Linked DNA regions of Thalassobaculum sp. OXR-137. The protein of the gene in region 1 interacts with the protein of each later gene in a pairwise test. Links are inferred from orthologs where the notes say so. Each region holds a gene or a part of one and is shown in the gene's direction. Other genes may lie near its edges. The genes, in order: nusG and rho.

The links.
Region 2: the proteins of nusG (region 1) and rho interact in binary tests that used the Escherichia coli proteins (3 or more experiments, as listed by UniProt). The link is inferred for Thalassobaculum sp. OXR-137 from one-to-one orthologs.

Annotation. Positions count from the first base shown.
Region 1 is NZ_CP139715.1:5,360,218-5,367,890, reverse strand. Bases 4,336-7,312 are described here. They hold nusG (transcription termination/antitermination protein NusG), read left to right. Parts: upstream 4,336-5,547; coding sequence 5,548-6,078; downstream 6,079-7,312. Other genes in these bases: rplA (50S ribosomal protein L1), read left to right, coding at 6,641-7,312; rplK (50S ribosomal protein L11), read left to right, coding at 6,205-6,633; secE (preprotein translocase subunit SecE), read left to right, coding at 5,349-5,546; tuf (elongation factor Tu), read left to right, coding at 4,336-5,093. In the rest of the region: T8K17_RS24900 (allantoinase PuuE), read right to left, coding at 168-1,121; T8K17_RS24895 (hypothetical protein), read right to left, coding at 1,118-2,590; 23S rRNA (guanosine(2251)-2'-O)-methyltransferase RlmB, read right to left, coding at 2,682-3,551; more of tuf, read left to right, coding at 3,903-4,335; more of rplA, read left to right, coding at 7,313-7,348; rplJ (50S ribosomal protein L10), read left to right, coding at 7,649-7,673. UniProt on the Escherichia coli protein: Part of the processive rRNA transcription and antitermination complex (rrnTAC). The complex forms an RNA-chaperone ring around the RNA exit tunnel of RNA polymerase (RNAP).
Region 2 is NZ_CP139715.1:1,060,379-1,074,684, forward strand. Bases 561-3,387 are described here. They hold rho (transcription termination factor Rho), read left to right. Parts: upstream 561-1,257; coding sequence 1,258-2,517; downstream 2,518-3,387. Other genes in these bases: hemE (uroporphyrinogen decarboxylase), read left to right, coding at 561-620; hemJ (protoporphyrinogen oxidase HemJ), read left to right, coding at 627-1,058; T8K17_RS04975 (pentapeptide repeat-containing protein), read right to left, coding at 2,773-3,387. Also shown: more of hemE, read left to right, coding at 1-560; more of T8K17_RS04975, read right to left, coding at 3,388-4,080; T8K17_RS04980 (IS481 family transposase), read left to right, coding at 4,244-5,431; T8K17_RS04985 ((Fe-S)-binding protein), read left to right, coding at 5,668-6,498; T8K17_RS04990 (LutB/LldF family L-lactate oxidation iron-sulfur protein), read left to right, coding at 6,502-7,932; T8K17_RS04995 (lactate utilization protein), read left to right, coding at 7,929-8,618; T8K17_RS05000 (Smr/MutS family protein), read left to right, coding at 8,636-9,307; T8K17_RS05005 (helix-turn-helix domain-containing protein), read left to right, coding at 9,304-9,657; ATP-dependent protease ATPase subunit HslU, read right to left, coding at 10,518-11,831; ATP-dependent protease subunit HslV, read right to left, coding at 11,828-12,373; imidazoleglycerol-phosphate dehydratase HisB, read left to right, coding at 12,548-13,147; imidazole glycerol phosphate synthase subunit HisH, read left to right, coding at 13,155-13,814; T8K17_RS05030 (N-acetyltransferase), read left to right, coding at 13,811-14,306. UniProt on the Escherichia coli protein: Facilitates transcription termination by a mechanism that involves Rho binding to the nascent RNA, activation of Rho's RNA-dependent ATPase activity, and release of the mRNA from the DNA template.

The DNA of each region.
Region 1 (7,673 bases):
CGACCATCGCGATACCCGTCCGATTTTCGAAGAAATCTGGTGCCGGCAGCAGGACTTGAACCCGCGACCCCCTGATTACAAATCAGGTGCTCTACCAGCTGAGCTATGCCGGCACGCCTGCGTTTCTGCGCAGTTCCGAGCCTGACGTCAAGCGTCGCGTGGCAGCGTCATGGATGCGGATGTTCGCGCACCCAGTGCTCGGCGATGGCCTGGCGGCCGGTGACCCAAATGCCGCCCTTCTCCTGCACGTAGTCCAGCAGCCTGGCCAGACCCGCCGCCCGCGAGGGGTGGCCGATCAGGCGCAGGTGCAAGCCGCAGGACATCATCCGCGGGCTGTTCGCCCCTTCCTCCCACAGCATGTCGATCGCGTCCTTCACGAAGGTGAAGTAGTCGTCGCCGGTGGGGAAATGGTTGCGGGCGAACTTGCTGTCGTTGGTGGTCAGCGAATAGGGCACCACCAGATGCGGCCGGCCGGACACCTCGGTCCAGTAGGGCAGCTCGTCGGCATAGCTGTCGCTGTCGTAGAGGAAGCCGCCGTGCTCGACGACCAGGCGGCGGGTGTGCACGCTCGGACCGTGGCGGCAGTACCAGCCGGCCGGCCTGGCCCCGGTGGTGCGCTCCAGGCTCTCCACCGCGCGGGCGATGTGGGCGCGCTCCTCGTCCTCGCTGAGCTGGAAATGGTTCACCCAGCGCCAGCCGTGGCAGCAGATGTCCCAGCCGCTCTCGCGGATCGCGGCCGCCGCCTCGTCGTTGCGCTCCAGCGCCAGGGCGCAGGCGTTGACCGTCAGCGGCAGGTTGCGCTCGGTGAACAGCCGGTGCAGCCGCCAGAAGCCGACGCGGGTGCCGTATTCGAACATCGACTCCGCGGCCAGGTCGCGCGAGCCGGGACCGTTCGGGCTGTCCGGCGAGTCGGTCAGGCTCCCCTCGGAGAAGCCGTCGCCCTCGGGGATCGAGTATTCCGACCCCTCCTCGTAGTTCATGACGAAATTGATCGCCAGCCGCGCGCCGCCGGGCCAGTTGGCATGGGGCGGGGTGCGGCCGTAGCCGACCATGTCGCGGTCCAGATGCGGCTGGAAATTCGGGTCGTCCCGGTCGGGTCCGTTCCGGTCAGGAGCGCTCAAACGATCCTCGCTTCGGCCAGTTTGCGCTGCAGGTCGCGCAGCCGGGTGGCACGTTCGCCCTTTTGCTCCGCCCCGTCCAGATAGCTGGCGAGGAAATCCGGCCGCTTCATGAGCTGCTGCGCGGCGGCCCGGGCGCGGTCGGCGTTCTCGCCCTCGGTGAAAGCGCCTTCGCGGCACAGGTCGACCACCCGCATCAGCCGTTCGGCCGCCGAGCCGCTGCCGTCGTTCAGCTTCTCCAGCAGCCGCGAGCTGTCGAGCAGGGCGGTCTGCGCCTGTTCGACCTGGCGGGTCATGCGGCCCTTCGCCCGGTCGCCGAGCTGGGAGCCCTTCAGCGCCCGGTACAGCGCGCCCAGCGCCATGATCTGCTGCCGAAGCGACAGGCCTTCCGCCACCAGCTTGGCCTCGAGCTGCGGCTGGCCCATCAGGTCGGCGACGTACTGTTCCAGGTACTCCCGCGCGGTCTCGCCGAACACCTTGCTGTGCAGGGCCACGGCCCGCATCACCCGCTCGCCGACGCAGCGCGTTCCCTGCATCAGCATGTCGATGGTCTGGTCGGAGAGGGCCCGGCCCAGCCGGCGTTCCAGCGCCTCCTGGGTCACCTCGCCGCCGATCAGCGCGCCCTCGAAGACGAGGGTGTCGCGCAGCTCGACCACCGCCTGGATCTCCTCGGCGAGGGTCTTGGCCGTCATCTTGTCGGGGCCGGAGACCAGACGGACGATATGCGCGGCCAGGGCCGCCCGGGAATCGGGCATCGGGGCGCGGGTCATCAGCTTGTAGAACGGCACCGACAGGACCGCCTTGGGCGGCGCGTCGGTCGGCCGGGCGGTCCCGTTCAGCAGGGCCAGCAGGCTGGCCACCGCCTCGCCGGCGGTCGGCAGATCGCCGATGACCTCCGGGAGCACCTCCACCGGCCGCAGCAGCTCGCCCAGGAACCGGTCGATGCAGGCCAGCGCCTCCGGCGTGTCGGCGCTGGCGGCGATCTTCAGCAGGGTGTCGAGCTTGTCGGCCCAGCCCTTCTTGTCCGCCAGCCCGGCGGCAACCGAGCACAGGATGCGGAAGGTATGGGCGGGGCTGCTCTCGTCGCCCCGCCGGGCGAACAACGCGCCGGCGGTCTCCGGCGTCATCGGGGCCGGGTCGAGGGCCTCGACCTCCTCGGCCATGGCCGCCTTGGCCTGGTCGATGATGTCCCACAGCCGGCGGATCCGCTCGCTTACCGGCACGCTCATGCCGCGGACCTGCCAGCTCGCCGCCTTCTGGACCGCCTGCATGGCGCTGGTCCCGCTGTTCATCAGATCGGTCTGATGCCGCGGGGAGTACAGGATCTCGATCGCCGTCAGCTTACGGGGGCCGAGATAGGCGGCGCAGGCCCGGGTGATGGTTTCGCGAGCGTCGGGAGTGAACAGGTCTGCGGCTTCTTCGCAGATCGCTGATTTCGCGACCTCGATGTCCTCGCGCGGCGTGAACACCATGATTACTGGGACTCCTGCATATCCGGTCTGCTTGCTCGGTCCGCCGCGCGGAAAAGCTGTCGGAGTATGGCCTAAAAATCTTGGTTAAAGGTTAACCTGCCTTTCTGCCGGGGGCGACCGCGGCGTGATGCAGGGCGATCGCCGCCGCCGCCGACACGTTGAGCGAGCGGATCGGCGCCTTGGTCGGCAGGTGGACGAGTTGGTCGCAGGTCTCGCGGGTCAGGCGGCGCAGGCCGTCGCCCTCCGCCCCCATCACCAGCGCGGCCCGGCCGGACAGGTCGAGACTGTCGAGCGCGACCGGCCCCTCCTCGGCGAGGCCGACGCACCAGAACCCGGCCTCCTGGATGGTGCGCAGGGCGCGGGCGAGGTTGATCACCCGCACCAGCGGGGTGACGTCGAGCGCGCCGGACGCGGTCTTGGCCACCACGGCAGTGATCTGCGGGGTGTGCCGGTCCTGGACGACGACCGCATCGGCCCCGAAGGCCGCGGCGGAGCGCAGCACGGCGCCGAGATTGTGCGGATCGGTCACCTGGTCGAGCACCATCAGCAGGCTTTGGGGCCCGGCGGCGTCGAGCACGTCCTCCAGGGCGGTGTCCGGCAGCGGGTCGACCCGGGCGATCAGGCCCTGATGCACCGCGCCCTCGCCGACCAGGGTGGCGATCTCCTCCGCCGTGACGGTCCTGGGGTCGGGCAGGGCCCCGCACCGGGCCTCGGGCAGGGCGGCCAGGGTCTCGGCGAGATCGGCCGCCGCTTCCACGCTGCACATCAGCGCGCGGACATGCCGTCGCGGATTGGCCAGTGCTGCCGCCACCGCGTGCCTGCCGAACAGCAGAGTCGGGTCGAATGCCGTCCGATCCGACTCGCGGCCGGGGAGTGTTTGACCGCCGCCGGACCGCTCGCGGCCGGGGGCAGGGGATTTCGCCGCACGGGAGGGGCGGCCGCCGTATTTTCGTTTCGCCATGGCTATGCTACGGTTTTCCTCGGTTGGGAGACCACGAACCGCCTGGATTACCGGCGCGGTCATTTTTTGTCGCGTTCGTCGTTGACAAACGGTCGCGAATTAACATAGTTCGCACTCCCTCAGGAACGGGGCTTGCCGAAAGCGAGATTGCGATCCGATCCGATGGTGGGGTGGCCGAGTGGTTAAAGGCAGCAGACTGTAAATCTGCCCGCGTATGCGTACGTAGGTTCGAATCCTACCCCCACCACCACTTGCTGACCGGATCGCGACCGACCGACAAGGTTCTGAAGAGGGTTAGTTTTTCCGGCATCTCCTGGATGCCTCCACGATGCAGCCGACGGGAACGACGAGATGGCCAAGGAGAAATTCGCGCGGACTAAGCCGCACTGCAACATCGGCACGATCGGTCACGTCGACCACGGCAAGACGACGCTGACGGCGGCGATCACGAAGACGCTTGCAGAGTCCGGCGGTGCGACGTTCATGGCGTACGACGCCATCGACAAGGCGCCGGAAGAGAAGGCGCGCGGCATCACGATCTCGACGGCGCACGTTGAGTACGAGACGGCGAACCGTCACTACGCGCATGTGGACTGCCCGGGCCACGCCGACTACGTGAAGAACATGATCACGGGTGCGGCGCAGATGGACGGCGCGATCCTGGTGGTGTCGGCGGCCGACGGCCCGATGCCGCAGACGCGCGAGCACATCCTTCTGGCGCGCCAGGTCGGCGTTCCGGCGCTGGTCGTGTTCATGAACAAGGTCGACCAGGTCGACGACGAGGAGCTTCTGGAGCTGGTCGAGCTCGAGATCCGCGAGCTTCTGTCGTCCTACGAGTTCCCGGGCGACGACATTCCGATCACCAAGGGTTCGGCTCTGGCCGCGCTCGAGGACAGCAACGAGGAGATCGGCCGCAAGGCGATCCTCGCGCTGATGGAGACGGTCGACTCGTACATTCCGACCCCGGAGCGTCCGAAGAACCTGCCGTTCCTGATGCCGATCGAGGACGTGTTCTCGATCTCGGGCCGCGGCACGGTGGTGACCGGCCGTATCGAGCGCGGCATCGTGAAGGTGGGCGAGGAAATCGAGATCGTCGGCATCAAGACGACGGTGAAGACGACCTGCACCGGTGTGGAGATGTTCCGCAAGCTGCTGGACCAGGGCGAGGCGGGCGACAACGTTGGCGTTCTGCTGCGCGGCACCAAGCGCGAGGACGTGGAGCGCGGTCAGGTTCTGGCGAAGCCGGGCTCGATCACGCCGCACACGAAGTTCAAGGCCGAGGCGTACATCCTGACGAAGGAAGAGGGTGGCCGTCACACGCCGTTCTTCACCAACTACCGTCCGCAGTTCTACTTCCGCACGACGGACGTGACCGGGACGGTGACGCTGCCGGAAGGCACCGAGATGGTGATGCCGGGCGACAACATCGCGATGGACGTCGAGCTGATCGCGCCGATCGCCATGGATGACGGCCTGCGCTTCGCCATCCGCGAAGGCGGCCGCACCGTCGGCGCCGGCGTGGTGTCGAAGGTCATCGAGTAATCGGGGGTCATCGGGTAAGCGGAGGCGGGTAACGCTTTTGCAAGGTTAGGAGTGTAGCTCAACTGGTAGAGCACCGGTCTCCAAAACCGGGGGCTGGGGGTTCGAGCCCCTCCACTCCTGCCACTATATAAAGACGTTTCGCGGGCGGCGCCGTCGGGAAACCCGATGGGCGCCATCCGCATTCACGTGTTCGGAATTGGTGCCACAGCGTACCCCGGGGCTTTTCCCGGGACCGTGCGGCGGAGAGCAGAAGCGATGGCGAAGGTGAGTCCCGCCCAGTTCGTGCGTCAGGTGCGACAGGAAGTGTCGCGGGTCACGTGGGCGAGCCGCAAGGAGACGGCCGTGGCCACCCTGATGGTCTTCATCATGGTGTTGCTGGCCTCGGTGTTCTTCTTCGTGGTCGACCAGGTCCTGGCCTGGGGTGTGCAACTGGTACTGGGGCTCGGAGGCTGACATGGCGCAACGATGGTACGTGGTGCAGACCTATTCCGGCTTCGAGAAGAAGGTCGCCCAGTCGATCAACGAGCAGGTCGCCCAGCACGAGTTCGAGGATCTGATCACCGAAGTCCTGGTTCCGACCGAGGAAGTGATCGAGATGCGCCGGGGCGTGAAGGCGACCACCGAACGCAAGTTCTTCCCGGGCTACATCCTGGTCCGGATGGAGCTGACGGACGAGAGCTGGCATCTGGTCAAGTCGCAGCCGAAGGTGGCCGGGTTCGTGGGCGGCAAGAGCCGTCCGATCCCGATCACCGACGCCGAGGCGGACCGTCTGCTGAAGCAGGTCTCCGAGGGCGTGGACCGGCCGAAGCCGTCGATCACCTTCGAGATCGGCGAGCAGGTCCGGGTCTCCGACGGCCCGTTCGCGACGTTCAACGGCCTTGTCGAGGATGTCGACGAGGAGCGGGCGCGTCTGAAAGTTGCGGTGTCGATCTTCGGACGATCGACGCCGGTCGATCTGGAATTCACCCAGGTCGAGAAAACCTGAGCCCGTTCGGGTTCGATCCCGGGACACATGCCCGGGGCCGGAACGGCTCGTTTGTGGACGGCCTGTGGGAGATGACCGCGAAGCCCTGCGGCATCGCACCACGGACCGAAAAGAGGAAGGCAACAGATGGCTAAGAAGATCGTCGGCTATATCAAGCTGGAGATCCCGGCCGGAGCGGCGAACCCGTCTCCGCCGGTGGGTCCGGCTCTCGGTCAACGCGGACTCAACATCATGGAGTTCTGCAAGGCGTTCAACGCCGCGACCGAGAAGATGGAGAAGGGCATGCCGGTGCCGGTGGTGATCACCGCCTACGGCGACCGTACCTTCACCTTCATCACCAAGACCCCGCCGGTGTCCTATTTCCTGAAGAAGGCGTCGAAGGTGGCCAAGGGCTCCCCGACGCCGAACAAGGGCGCGGTCGGCAAGGTCACCCTGGCGCAGGTCAAGGAGATCGCCGAGCAGAAGATGCCGGATCTGAACGCCGTCGACATGGACGGTGCGGTTCAGATGATCAAGGGTTCCGCCCGTTCCATGGGCATCGAAGTGGTGGAGTGAGGCGATCATGGCAAAAACAGGTAAGCGTCTTCGCGCCGCGTACGGCGACCTCGACCGGACGGCCCTCTTCGGCATGGCCGAGGCCATCAAGCTCATCAAGGGCAAGGCCAGCGCCAAGTTCGACGAGACCGTCGAGATCTCGATGAACCTGGGCGTCGACCCGCGTCACTCCGACCAGATGGTCCGCGGCGTCGTCTCGCTGCCGCACGGCACCGGCAAGGACGTGCGCGTCGCCGTCTTCGCCAAGGACGCCAAGGCGGACGAGGCCCGTGCGGCCGGTGCCGAGGTGGTCGGGGCCGAGGATCTGATGGAAGAGATCCAGAATGGCCGGATGGACTTCGACCGCGTGATCGCGACCCCGGACATGATGGCCGTCGTCGGCCGTCTCGGTAAGGTGCTGGGCCCGCGCGGCCTGATGCCGAACCCGAAGCTGGGCACCGTGACCCCGAACGTGGCCGACGCCGTCGCCGCCGCGAAGGCCGGTCAGGTCGAGTTCCGCGTCGAGAAGGCCGGCATCGTCCATGCCGGCATCGGCAAGGCGAGCTTCTCCGAGGATCAGCTGGTCGAGAACGCCACGGCGTTCGTCGATGCGATCCAGAAGGCGAAGCCGACCGGGGCGAAGGGCCACTACATCAAGCGCGTGTCGGTCAGCTCGACCATGGGTCCGGGCATCAAGATCGACACGGCGGCTCTGGGTTCCGCGCCGGCCGCCTAACGCGGCCGCGCTCAAGAGATCGACGGTCCGCGGTCAGCCGCGGGCCGGCGTGAGGGGCGGGAGAGATCCCGTTCCGACCTGTCCGAGACTACGGGCGGCCGCGGCGGAGCGATCCGGAGGGGCCTTAAATTCCGCCCGTACAGACGGGAGCGCCAACGGATACCGGCCCAGCCGGCGATGTTGGACTTCTGGGACAGGCGAACAGGGGCGGCACGAAAGTGTCGTCTTCGTGCAACCGGACCGACGGGCCATGTTCGAAACAGAACGACGGCGCATCGGTTCCAATTGCGGAGATAAGAGGTGAACCGAACCGAAAAGGCCGAGT
Region 2 (14,306 bases), 4.3 Mb from region 1 along the record:
TGGCGCTGATCGGGTTCGCCGGCAGCCCCTGGACCGTCGCCTCCTACATGGTCGAGGGCGGCAGCAGCCGGGACTACGCCAAGCTCAAGGGCTGGGCCTATGGGCGGCCCCAGGGCTTCGCCAAGCTGATGGATCTGCTGGTCGACGCCACGGTGGCCTATCTGGACCGCCAGGTGGCCGCCGGCGCCCAGGTGGTGAAGCTGTTCGACAGTTGGGCGGGGGCCGCGCCGGAAAGCGTCTTCCAGCGCGCCGTGATCGAGCCGACGGCGGAGATCGTGCGCCGGCTGAAGGCGCTGCATCCGGAGGTGAAGGTCATCGGCTTCGCCCGGGGTGCGGGGGCGATGACACGGGGCTATGCCGCGGCGACCGGGATCGACGGCCTGGCGCTCGACAGCACCATCCCCTTGGCCATGGCCTGCGCGCTGCAGGCCGATATTCCGGTCCAGGGCAATCTCGACCCGATCGCCCTGGTCACCGGCGGCGATGCGCTGAAGGCGGAGACCGACCGCATCCTGGAAGCCCTGTCGGGCGGGCCGTTCATCTTCAACCTGGGCCACGGCATCGTACCGCAGACCCCGCCGGAGAATGTCGCCGCCCTGCTCAAGCATATCCGGGGCTGAGCGGCGATGGACGCCTACGGCATCGTCAAGGCGCTGCACGTGATCAGCGTGATCTCGTGGATGGCCGGTCTGCTCTACCTGCCGCGGCTGTTCGTCTACCACGCCGCGGAAGCCCCGGGCTCGGCTACGTCGGAGACCTTCAAGGTCATGGAGCGCCGACTGTACCGGGCGATCATGAACCCGGCGATGATCGCCACCTGGATCTTCGGCCTCGGCCTGCTCTGGCTGACCCCCGGATGGCTCGAGGACGGCTGGATGCACGCAAAGCTATTCCTGGTGCTGGTCATGACCGCGGCGCATCACATGATGGGACGCTGGCGTAAGGCTTTCGCGGCAGACGAGAATAAGAATTCGACCCGCTACTACCGAATCGCCAACGAAGTCCCTACGTTAGTGATGGTCGTGGTTGTATTCCTGGTGATCACGAAGCCGTTTTAAGATCTGTCGTACGGTGAACGCCGTTGACACCGCCCGGTGGGTCGGGTAAGGCCTGTTTCCGGTCGCCGGGCGCGACCGCTTTTCTCCGGAACATTGCATGTGTTGCAGACGGCCCCCATTCGGACGGGCCCATGGGTAAAACGATAACCCTTTGTGTCGGGCGTGTTCCGGTCCCTTCCCTGAAGGCAATCCACAGCAGATGAATCTTCAAGAACTCAAAGCGAAAACCCCCGCCGATCTCCTCTCCTACGCCGAGGAGCTTGAAGTTGAGAACGCGAGCACGCTGCGCAAGCAGGACATGATGTTCGCGATCCTCAAGCAACTCGCGGAGAACGACGTCCCGATCTCGGGTCAGGGCGTGCTGGAGATCCTGCCGGACGGTTTCGGCTTCCTGCGGGCGCCGGAATCCAACTACCTGCCGGGTCCGGACGACATCTACGTCTCGCCGAGCCAGGTGCGCCGCTTCGGCCTGCGCACGGGCGACACGGTCGAGGGCCAGATCCGCGCGCCGAAGGACGGCGAGCGGTACTTCGCCCTCCTGAAGGTGAACCAGATCAACTTCGAGGATCCCGAGGCGGTCCGTCACCGGATCAACTTCGACAACCTCACCCCGCTGTTCCCGAACGAGAAGCTGAAGCTCGAGACCGAGTTCAAGCCGGAGAACAAGGATTTCACCGCCCGGGTCATCGACCTGATCTCGCCGCTCGGCAAGGGCCAGCGCGCGCTGATGGTGGCGCCGCCGCGCACCGGTAAGACGGTGATGCTGCAGAACGTCGCCCACGCCATCTCCCAGGGCAACCCGGAGGTCTACCTCATCGTCCTGCTCATCGACGAGCGGCCGGAGGAAGTGACCGACATGGTGCGCTCGGTGAAGGGCGAGGTGATCTCCTCCACCTTCGACGAGCCGGCCTCGCGCCACGTGCAGGTCACCGAGATGGTGATCGAGAAGGCCAAGCGCCTGGTCGAGCACAAGCGCGACGTGGTGATCCTGCTGGACTCCATCACCCGCCTGGCCCGCGCCTACAACACCGTGGTGCCGTCCTCGGGCAAGGTGCTGACCGGCGGTGTCGACGCCAACGCCCTGCAGCGCCCGAAGCGCTTCTTCGGTGCGGCCCGGAATATCGAGGAGGGCGGCTCGCTGACGATCATCGCGACCGCGCTGATCGATACCGGCTCGCGCATGGACGAGGTGATCTTCGAGGAGTTCAAGGGGACCGGTAACTCCGAAGTCATCCTCGACCGCAAGCTCTCCGACAAGCGTACCTTCCCGGCGATCGACATCACCAAGTCGGGTACCCGTAAGGAAGAGCTGCTGGTCGATAAGGCCACCCTGTCGAAGATGTGGGTCCTGCGCCGGATCCTCATGCAGATGGGCACGGTCGACGGCATGGAGTTCCTGCTCGACAAGCTCAAGCACTCCAAGACCAACCAGGATTTCTTCGACCAGATGAATTCCTGACGTCTCGTCCTGACGAAAGTCAGGATCTAGTTTCAGATGGAATGGGCCGGCCTTCGGGGTCGGCCTTTTTCGTGGGGACAACGCTTCCCTCCCCCTCCTCCCCGACACTCCCCGGCCTTGTGCCGGGGCAAACCTGTGGGCTGGGACGGGCGTCATCACAGGAGCTCTGAAGCCCGCCACGCGGATGGGATCACCCCGGAACAGGTCCGGGGAGTGGGAGAGATAGAGGGAGCTTGAGCGTAGCCTCCCCGGCCCTCACTTGATCCGGAACCGGTTCCGCAGCCCGAGACCGATCAGAAACAGGAAGATCAGCCCGAAGACCCCTTCCACCGCGCTGATGGTGTAGAGGGTGGTGAGGCAGTCGAGATATTCAGGTGCTCCCTCGTCCATCGGGCACAAGCCCTTGGTCATGATCTCCCGCCCAAGAACGGCCTGGCCGGCGAAGGGAACCACATTCACGAAGGCGGCCACCTTTGCCGCAGTACTGAAGTCGATGAGGCCTCTGGCGAGCATGTCGGGAAGATCCGTCATCGCCTCGAAGGCGAAGAGCGCGAAGAGGATCGTCACCATGAGCCATCCCAAGGGGCGGAGCACGCTCTGCCCGAAGTCCGAGACCCAGCCATATCCAAAGTTCAGGACGAGACCCGGCCAGTGGAGCGGGTTTGCCAGCTTGAGCGTATGGAACCGCTTTGCCTTCGTCTCGAGGGCGAAGAGGCGTAGTTCCAGTTCGTGATCATGGGTGTCGGCGGCGAGCTGCTTCAACCGCCGGAACCGCGCTTCGCCGTCGCCGACGTCACATTTCCCCGAAATCCAGTTCGAGCACGGGTATCGGAAGGTCGACCCCAGAAACGAGGGTGGTTGCGAAAACGATGTTGAGGTCAGGTTCGGCGGAAAATTGAAATCGATAGCGGTGAAATAGGCATGACCCTCAATCTCTGCACTATGAGCGAAAAGTGAGCCGGCAACCCTTGCTCCATTAAGCTGCCAAACGGATTTCATCCTCGCACTGTTGAAGGAGCAGGCGTCGGCGAATGTGGTCTCTCTGAAGTCGGCGTCGGCAGAGAATATGGCCTGGGTGAAGAAGGCGTAATTTGAGAATGTGGTCTCTCTGAAGTCGGCGTCGGCAGAGAATGTAGCCTGGGTGAAGAAGGCGTAATTTGAGAATGTGGTCTCTCTGAAGTCGGCATCGGCAGAGAATGTGGTCTGGCTGAAGTCGGCGTAGACGGCGAAAGTGGCCTCTCTGAAATCAGCGTATCCTGAGAATGTGGCCTGGATAAAGTCAGCACCGGCAGAGAATGTGGCCGCTCTGAAGTCAGCCTTAACCGAGAATCTTGCGTCGCTGAAATCGACTTCGGCCGGAAAAATGAAGTCGCCAAAACCTGAAATCTCGATCTCCTGACCCGAGAAATCGACCTCGACACGATCTTCCAGCGGTTTCTTTAGCTCGGCTTCAGCCCAAGTGTTCCACGCCTCCTTGCCCAGACGAGCAAGATCGAGCCAGCGCTTCTGTTCCGCCAGTATGAACGGGTCGGTCTCGCCGTCGCGTGGTGTGGAAGCATCCATCCCTGCAATCTATGGGGAACCCCTTCTGCCGGGCAAGCACGGAGCCTCACCACATCCCCTCCGACACTCCCCGGCCTTGTGTGTTCAGCCCGGAGAGATAGCGGACAGGTGTTCGGGGAGATGGTTGACACTTTAGGCATGTGATCAGCGCAGGAGGCTGGGCATGCCGTGGAGAGAGGTGTCTGCCATGGAACAGCGGGTTGAGTTCGTGACGCTGGCGTTGTCTGAAGGGGCGAACCGTCGGGAGTTGTGCCGGCGTTTTGGGATCAGTGCGCAGACGGGCTACAAGTGGCTACGGCGGTGGCTGGATGGCGCAGACGGGCTGTGTGAGCGGTCTCGGCGGCCGCATAGGAGCCCGGCGCGGACGGCGGCGGATGTGGAGGCGGCGATCCTGGCGGTGCGCGATGCGCACCCGGCGTGGGGGGCGCGCAAGATCGCGCGCTGTTTGAGCCGCGACGGTCTTGCCGCACCCGCACCGTCGACGGTGCATGCGGTGCTGCAGCGTCATGGGCGGATCGGTGGCGGGAGCGGCGGCGACAACCATCACTACCAGCGCTTCGAGAAGCCGCTGCCGAACCTGCTGTGGCAGATGGACTTCAAGGGCCGGGTGCCGCTGGCCGGGGCCGGCTGGTGCCATCCGCTGACGGTGATCGACGATCACTCGCGCTACGCGCTTTGCCTTGCCGCCTGCGGTGACCAGCGCACGGCGACGGTGCGCAGCGCTCTGGAAGGGGCCTTTTGCCGCTATGGCCTGCCCGAGGCGTTCTTCCTCGACAACGGCTCGCCCTGGGGCGGTGGCGTGCCGGGACAGTGGACGCCGCTCGGCGTGTGGCTGCTCAAGCTCGGCGTGGAGGTCATCCACAGCCGCCCCTACCATCCCCAGTCGCGCGGCAAGAACGAGCGCTTCCACCGCACCCTCAATGCCGAGCTGCTGGCCGGCAACCGGTTCCGCGATCTCGCCTGCGCCCAGAGCGCCTTCGATGCCTGGCGCACCGTCTACAATACCCGCAGGCCGCACGAGGCTCTCGGTCAGGAGGTGCCGGCGACCCGATACACCGTCTCGCCGCGTCCCCTCATCGATCCGCCGCCCGCGATCGTCTATGACGACGGCGAGACGCTGCGCACCGTCAACCAGTCCGCCACCATCAGCTTCCGAAACCGCCGCTGGCGCGTGCCCAAGGCCTTCCGCGGCGAACGCGTCGCCATCCGGCCACGCGACCGCGACGGCCCGTTCGGCGTCTTCTTCGGCGCCAAGCGCATCGCAACCATTGACGTCAACATCGACAAAAACATAATCCCGGAAACCGTCAGCTATGTCTCCGAACAGGCGTCAACCATCTCTCCGGGCTGAACACCTTGTGCCGGGGCAACCCGGTGAGCTAGGGCGGGCGCCACAGGATAATCTCGAACCTCGACCGCGCGGATCGGATTATCCCGGAACAAGTCCGGCGAGTGCGTGAAGGGAGAAGGGGAAAGGTGCCGGGCAAGCATGGCGCACATCGCCCCACTGGACCCGCCGCACCTTGCCGCTCCCCCGCCCGCGTGATAGCTCAAATGTCTGACCATTTACCGTGCGAAGGGGCGTCGATGGCCCAGGGTGATGCTTCACAATCCGGCTCGCAGGCCGCCGCTGCCGCCAAGTCCCCAAAGGTCGGGCTGTTCGTCACCTGCCTGGTCGACATGTTCCGGCCGTCCATCGGCTTCGCCGCGCTGAAGCTGCTGGAGGATGCCGGCTGCACCGTCATCGTGCCGGCGGAGCAGACCTGCTGCGGCCAGCCGGCCTTCAATTCCGGCGACAACAAGGACACCCGCGCCGTCGCCGCCCAGGTGATTGAGGCCTTCGAAGGGCTGGACTACGTGGTCGCCCCGTCCGGCTCCTGCGCCGGGATGATCCGCGAGCATTACCCGGAGCTGTTCGCCGACGACCCGGCCATGGCCCAGCGCGCCCAGCATGTGGCCAAGCGGACCTACGAGCTGACCTCCTTCCTGGTCGACGTGCTCGGCGTCACCTCGGTCGATGCCGAGATGGCCGGCACCGTCACCTATCACGACAGCTGCTCCGGCCTGCGCGAGCTGGAGGTGAAGGCCCAGCCGCGCCGGCTGCTCGCCGGGGTGAAGGGGCTGAGCGTCACCGAACTGCCGGGGGCGGAGGTGTGCTGCGGCTTCGGCGGTACCTTCTGCGTCAAGTATCCGGAGATCTCCGACAAGATGGTCACCAACAAGGCCGAGGAGATCGTCGCCACCGGTGCGGATACCCTGCTGGCCGGCGATCTCGGCTGCCTGCTGAACATGGCCGGCAAACTGAAGCGCCTGGGGGCCGAGACCAAGGTGCGCCACGTGGCCGAGGTGCTGGCCGGCATGACCGACACGCCCGCCATCGGCGACCCTGCCGCCTCCCTGTCCACCAAGGAGCGCTGAGCCATGCAGTCCACATCCAGGAACTTCAAGGACAACGCCCACAAGGCGCTGAACGACGCGACCCTGCAGCGCGCGCTGCTGAACGTGAAGTCCGGCTTCCAGGAGAACCGGGCCCGCACGGTCGCCGGTCTGCCGGAATTCGAGCAGCTCCGCGATGCCGGCCGCGACATCAAGAATCACGTGCTGGCCAACCTGGACTTCTACCTGGAGCGGTTCGAGGAGAACGTCACCGCCAATGGCGGCCACGTGCACTGGTGCCGGACCCCGGCCGAGGCGCGCGAGACGATCCTGGAGATCTGCAAGCGCCGCGAGGCGAAGACCGTCACTAAGGGCAAGTCCATGGTGGCCGAGGAGATCGGCCTCAACGACTACCTGGAGAAGAACGGCGTCGAGCCGATCGAGACGGATCTGGGCGAGTACATCATCCAGCTCCGCCACGAGCCGCCGAGCCACATCATCGCGCCGGCGATCCACGTGACCCGCGAGCAGATCGCCGAGGATTTCCGGCGGGAACACAAGGACCTCGACCCGAACCGCCGGCTGGAGATCCCGCAGGACTTCACCGACGAGGCGCGAGCCAAGCTGCGCGAGCGCTATTTCGCCGCCGATGTCGGCATCACCGGCGCGAACTTCCTCATTGCCGAGACCGGCTCCACGGTCATCGTGACCAACGAGGGCAACGGCGACATGACCCAGCTCCTGGGCAAGGCGCATGTGGTCATCGCCAGCCTGGAGAAGATCGTCCCGACCCTGGAGGACGCTTCCACCATCCTGCGCCTGCTGGCCCGCTCGGCGACGGGGCAGGAAATGTCGGTCTACACCTCCTTCTCCACCGGCCCGCGCCGCTCGGAGGATATGGACGGGCCGGAGGAATTCCACGTGGTCCTGCTGGACAACGGCCGCAGCGCCATGTTGGGCACCGAGTTCCAGGACATGCTGCGCTGCATCCGCTGTGCGGCCTGCATGAACCACTGCCCGGTCTATGCCGCGGTGGGAGGACACGCCTATGGCTGGGTCTATCCGGGACCGATGGGTTCGGTGCTGACCCCGTCGCTGATCGGCGTGGAGGAGGCCGGCCACCTGCCGAACGCCTCGACCTTCTGCGGGCGCTGCGAGAGCGTCTGCCCGATGTGCATCCCGCTACCGAAAATGATGCGTCACTACCGCCAGCGCGAATTCGAAAAAGGCCTTTCTCCCCAAAAGGCTAGGGCGGGACTGTCGCTATGGTCCTACTTCGCTACCCGGCCGAAGCTGTATCGCCTGGCCACGCGGCTGGCTTCTGGCCTGCTGGGCAAGCTCGGAAAGGTTAACGGGAGGTTTACCAGTCTGCCGCTGGCCGGCGGCTGGACCTCCGTCCGCGACATGCCCGCCCCCGAGGGCAAGACCTTCCACGACCTCTACCGCGAACGCCAGGCGAAGGGAGGCCGGGCATGAGCGCGCGCGACGATATTCTCGGCTCGATCCGCAAGTCTCTCGGCCGCGAAGCGCTGTCCGGCGAGCCGGCGGCCCAGCTCCGCCAGCGCCTGGCCCAGCCGAAACGCAATCTGATCCCCGACCGCACGGCCGGTCGCGACACCGCCGGCCTGACCGCCCTGTTCGCCGACAAGGCGCGGGAATTCGCCTGCACGGTGGACGAGGTGGACAGCCTGGATGCCGTGCCGGAGGCGGTACGCGCCTATCTGTCCCGCGAGAACCTGCCGGCCCGAATCGTGCAGGCGCCTGCGCTTTCCGATGGTCTGGACTGGTCGAAGACGCCGACCCTGGAGATCAAGACCGGCACCTCCGACGGCTCGGAGGATACCAGCGTCACCCCGGTCTTCGCCGCCGTGGCCGAGACCGGCACCCTGATGCTGACCTCCGATGCGAGCACGCCGACGGGCCTGAATTTCCTGCCGGAAAATCACATCGCCGTGGTCCGCCGCAGCCAGATGGTCGGCCCGCTGGAGGATGCCTGGGCCCGGTTCCGCGCCGCGCGGGCGAAGGCGGATAGCGACGGGTTCACCATGCCGCGGACGGTGAACCTGATCACCGGCCCGTCGCGCACCGGCGATATCGAGCAGAAGATCCAGATGGGCGCCCACGGCCCGCGCCGCCTGCACGTCATCCTCGTCGCCGATTGAGGCGCGGGAGGGCCGGCGTGCGCAAACCCCGGCGACCCAGCACGGAAGAACTGGATCTGTTCGGCAAGGTCCTCAAGGACGCCACCCGGATCGAGAGCGACCGCCATGCCGAGCATGCGGTGACCCCGGAACCCCTGCCCGAACCGGTTCCCGAAAAACCCGCAACCCTGCAGAAACCTGCGGGACACAAGCGGGTGAGGGGAACACCGCCGGCGCCGCAGCCGGTGCCGGAAATCGTGCCGTCCGACCTTCAGGATCACATCCATGGCGGCGCGCCGGGGATGGACCGGCGGCTGCAGCTTCGCCTGAAGCGCGGCCAGTTGCCGATCGAGGCACGGATCGACCTGCACGGGCTCACCCGGGAGAAGGCGCATGTGGCGCTGAACGGTTTCCTCGCCCGGCAGGAAGCGCTGGGGCGGCGCTGCGTTCTGGTGATCACCGGCAAGGGGCGGCCGGACTGGCAGGCGCCGGGATACGACGTGCCTTGGGGACGGGACGCCCGCGAGATCGGCGTGATCCGCCGCGCCCTGCCCGGCTGGCTCGGCGATTATCCGAACAAGGAACGCATCCTCGCCTTCACCCCGGCCCAGCCGCAGGACGGCGGCAAGGGTGCATGGTACGTGCTGCTGCGCCGGCGCCGGGACCGGACCCGCCCCAGACCCGATTTCGACGGGATGGACGAGCTGTGACCCCGCTCGGCCGACGGCTGCGGGATCTGCGCGAGGCCCGGGGCCTGACCCTGGCGGTCATGGCCGAGGGGCTTGGAGTGTCGGCCGCCTATCTCTCCGCCGTCGAGCACGGCAAGCGGGCGCGGCCCCGATCCGGCTTTCTGGAGCTGGTGAATGCCTGCCTGAACCTGGACTGGGAAGAGGCGGAGGAACTGCGCCGCCTGTCGGAGATCTCCCGCCCCCGAGTGGTGCTGGATACCGGCGGCCTGAGTCCCAAGGCGACGGAGCTGGCGAACCTGCTGGCGGTGCGGATCCGGGAGCTGGACGACAGCCGGATCGATACCCTGCTGGCAGAGCTGCGGGATCCGTAAATTCATTTCAAGCGGAGATGGAATTAACCGGGAGTGGTTTTGAAGATACTTTGCTTTTATACAGAACTGGGCCGTCGGTATTTTCATTATCAATCCGATATGAAGCCGTTCCGCTTAGTGAATTAAGAAAATTAATTTCAACTATTTATGGCGCGCTTATATAGGTGCGGTGGACGAAGCAGAACTTATTCGCCTTCTCACAGGCGAAAGAACCGAGCCAATTTTTGTGTGCCGCATTTCGGATCGCGTCGCGATAGCGATTGGCGCAATCACGACGGCTGTTTGGTTGTCCCGATATACCATCGAAAAACAAGAATCGAAGCACTATAGCGAAACACAGCATCCATATAGAATGGCTCCCTTGACTATCGGCCAAGGATTTGTGCGCATTGAAGCACCGCACCACGCTATATTCATTTATCACTACAAAGATGGCCCACAAATAAAATCCTATAAGGCCGTAGTCAAAGCAACGAAGGATGGAGCCGAATTGTATCTGGTGTCGATACATAGAGTCGACAGAAGCGGTGTTCGCGCAGCATATAGCCGCTCAAAATCGCTTGCTACTCACGAAGCAAGTGGGCGTGAGGTGGGGCCCCCAAAGAACCCCACATAGCGCTCCGCCGGTCGCCCGGCGTGCTACGGCCTGGGGAATAGCACCGTGTCGCTCACGCCAGGAATCTTATAACAAAGATTGGGTGTAATATGGATTCTTCTTGCGTCCATTTGTGAGTCTTTAGATTCAAAATTACCCTCGTAGACGCAATAAGATTCTCTCCAATGTCGTATATATAGTAGTAGGCGGTGCTCCTAGCCCAAAATATTGGCTCTAGGCGTTCTCGATGACGTCTTGCCTACGCCTACAGGATGAACCGGCTCAGATCGGCGTTCTTGGCCAGTTCGCCGACCCGTTCCTTCACCATGGCGGCGTCCACCGTCACCGTCTGGCCGCTGCGGTCCGAGGCGGTGAAGCTCACCTCCTCCAGCAGCTTCTCCAGCACCGTGTGCAGCCGCCGCGCGCCGAGATTCTCCACCGTGCGGTTGATCTCCACCGCCATGTCGGCGAGCGCCTCGATGGCGTCGTCGGTGAAGTCGAGGGTCAGGTCCTCGGTGCCCATCAGCGCCTTGTACTGGGTCACCAGGCTGGCTTCCGGCTCGGTCAGGATGCGGCGGAAATCGTCGCGGGTGAGCGCCTTCAGCTCCACCCGGATCGGCAGGCGGCCCTGCAGCTCCGGCAGCAGGTCCGACGGTTTCGCCAGGTGGAAGGCGCCGGACGCGATGAACAGGATGAAGTCGGTCTTCACCGGCCCGTGCTTGGTGGCGACCGTGGTGCCCTCGATCAGCGGCAGCAGGTCGCGCTGCACACCCTCGCGGGACACGTCGCCGCTGCGGCCTTCCTCCGAGCGGGCAATCTTGTCGACCTCGTCCAGGAAGACGATGCCGTTCTGCTCGACCAGATCGATCGCCTCGCGGGTGACCGCCTCCTCGTCGAGCAGCTTGTCGGCCTCCTGGCGCACCAGGACCTCGTAGCTCTCCGGCACGCTCATCCGCTTGCGCTTGCTCTGGCCGCCGAAGGCCTTGCCCAGCATGTCGTTGAGGTTCATCACCCCGAGCTGGCCGCCGGGCATGCCGGGAATGTCGAAGGTCGGCATGCCGGCGGGACCGCCGGTGCTGGTCACGTCGATCTCGATCTCGCGCTCGGCGAGCTGGCCCTCGCGCAGCATCTTGCGGAACTTCTGCCGGGTCTCGGTGCTGGCGCTGTCGCCGACCAGGGCGTCGATCACCCGTTCCTCGGCCTGCAGCTCCGCCTTGGCATGGACCTCCTTGCGCATCCGCTCGCGGGTCATGGCGATGGCGGATTCCAACAGGTCGCGGATGATCGACTCCACGTCGCGGCCGACATAGCCGACCTCCGTGAACTTCGTCGCTTCCACTTTCAGGAACGGCGCGTTGGCCAGCTTGGCGAGGCGGCGGGCGATCTCGGTCTTGCCGACGCCGGTCGGGCCGATCATCAGGATGTTCTTCGGCAGGATCTCCTCGCGCAGCCCTTCGTCGAGCTGCCGGCGGCGCCAGCGGTTGCGCAGGGCGATGGCGACCGCGCGCTTGGCGTCATGCTGGCCGATGATGAACCGGTCGAGCTCGGAGACGATCTCTCTGGGGGAAAAGTCGGTCATAGGCTTTCGACGGTCACGTTGTCATTGGTGTAGATGCAGATATCGGCGGCGATCGCCATGGCGCGCCGGGCGATGGTCTCGGCATCCATGTCGTCGCGGTCGGCCAGCGCGCGGGCGGCGGCGAGCGCGAAGGACCCGCCGGAGCCGATGCCGATCAGCCCGTCCTCGGGCTCCAGCACGTCGCCGGTGCCGGTCAGCACCAGGGAGACGTCGGCATCGACCACGGCCATCATCGCCTCCAGGCGGCGCAGGTAGCGGTCGGTGCGCCAGTCCTTGGCAAGCTCGACGCAGGCGCGCGTGAGCTGGCCCGGATGCTGCTCCAGCTTGGCTTCCAGCCGCTCGAACAGGGTGAAGGCGTCGGCGGTGGCCCCGGCGAACCCGGCGATCACGTTGCCGCCGGACAGCCGCCGCACCTTGCGGGCGGTCGCCTTCATCACCGTGTTGCCGAAGGTCACCTGCCCGTCGCCGGCGACGACGACGCGATCTCCCTTCCGCACGGCCAGGATCGTCGTGCCGTGCCACTGGGTCGGATCGTCACTCATGGGGTTCTGCCTTATTCCGATGGTCAGGCGAATGTAATGTCCGGCGCGTGCGGTTCAAGCAAGTTGCCAGGGCAAGTCGGACGGGCGGTGTGCCGGGGCGCCTTAGGGGGCGCCTTGGGCTGGCACCTGGGCGGCCTTCCTGCTAAACAGCCGCCATTCTCCAGGGAGGGTGGCATGGCCCGCACGGCGCGCGTCGAGCGCAACACCAATGAGACCCGTATTTCCGCCTCCGTCGATCTGGACGGATCGGGCGCCTATGACGTGGCGACCGGCATCGGGTTCCTCGACCATATGCTGGAGCAGCTCTCCCGACATTCCCTGATCGACCTGACCGTGAAGGCCGAGGGCGATCTGCATATCGACGATCACCACACCGTGGAGGATTCCGGCTATGCGGTCGGCTCCGCCATCGCCCAGGCGCTGGGCGAGCGGCGCGGCATCACCCGCTACGGCTCGTGCCTGCTGCCGATGGACGAGGCCCTGACCCGGGTGGCGATCGACCTGTCGGGCCGCCCGTTCCTGTCCTGGGGCGTGGTGTTCCCGACCCAGAAGGTCGGCACCTTCGACACCGAACTGTTCAAGGAGTGGTTCCGCGCCTTTGCCCAGGCGTCTGGCGCCACCCTGCATGTGGACACCCTCAAAGGCGAGAACAGCCACCATATCGTGGAGACCTGTTTCAAGGGTCTCGCCCGCGCCCTGCGCGCGGCGGTGGAGATCGACCCGCGCAAGGCCGACGCCGTGCCGTCGACCAAGGGCGCGCTGCGGAGCGACTGAGGCGACCATGCAGACCATCGCGATTATCGACTACGGGTCGGGCAACCTCCGCTCGGCGGCGAAGGCTTTCGAGCGGTCGTCCCGGGAAGCCGGCATCGCCGCCGACATCAAGGTGACCGACGATCTCGCCACGATCGCAAAGGCTGACCGCATCGTCCTGCCGGGCGTGGGTGCCTTCGCCGACTGCCGACAGGGTGTGGAGCGGGTCCAGGGGCTGCGCGACACGCTGGAGACGCGGGTGATCCGCGAGGCGGTGCCGTTCCTCGGCATCTGCGTCGGCATGCAGCTCATGGCCAAGGCCGGATTCGAGCACCTGACCACCGAGGGCTTCGGCTGGATCGACGGCGAGGTGCATCGCATCGAGCCGGCGGACGAGGAGGACGGACGGCCGCGCAAGGTGCCGCATATGGGCTGGAACGTGCTCAGCGTGCAGGGCGGCCACCATCCGGTGCTGGCCGGTCTGGAGGACGGGCACCACGCCTATTTCGTCCATTCCTACGCCATGCGCCTCGACAGCGCCGACCAGCAGCTCGCCACCGTCGATTACGGCGGCCCTATCTGCGCCATGGTCGGCCGTGACAACATGGTCGGGACCCAGTTCCACCCCGAGAAGAGCCAGGCCACCGGCCTGCGTCTCATCGCCAATTTCATCGGATGGACGCCATGACCGGCGATCAGACTCAGTTTGCCCCGCAGCCGGTCACCCTGGTCGAGCACGTCACCGAACTGTCGGCCGGCGACCTCAACGACCTGTGCGACGCGGCGGAAGCGGCGATCATCGACGGCGGCGGCTTCGGCTGGCTGACCCCGCCGCCGCGCGAGACCCTGGAGGCCTATTGGCGCGGCACCCTGCTGATCCCCGACCGCGACCTGTTCGTCGGCCGGCTCGACGGGGTGATCGCGGGCTCCTCGCAGCTTCACCGGCCGCCGCGCAACAACGAGGCGCAGAGCTTCGCCTGCAACTTCACCACCTCCTTCGTCGCCCCGTGGGCGCGCGGGCACGGGCTGGCGCGCGACCTCACCCAGATCGCCGAGAACCACGCCCGCAAGCTCGCCTTCGAGGTGATGAACCTGGACGTGCGCGAGACCCAGCGGGCGGCGATCCGGCTGTACGAGGCCCTCGGCTTCCAGAAGTTCGGCGAGCATCCCTACTACGCCC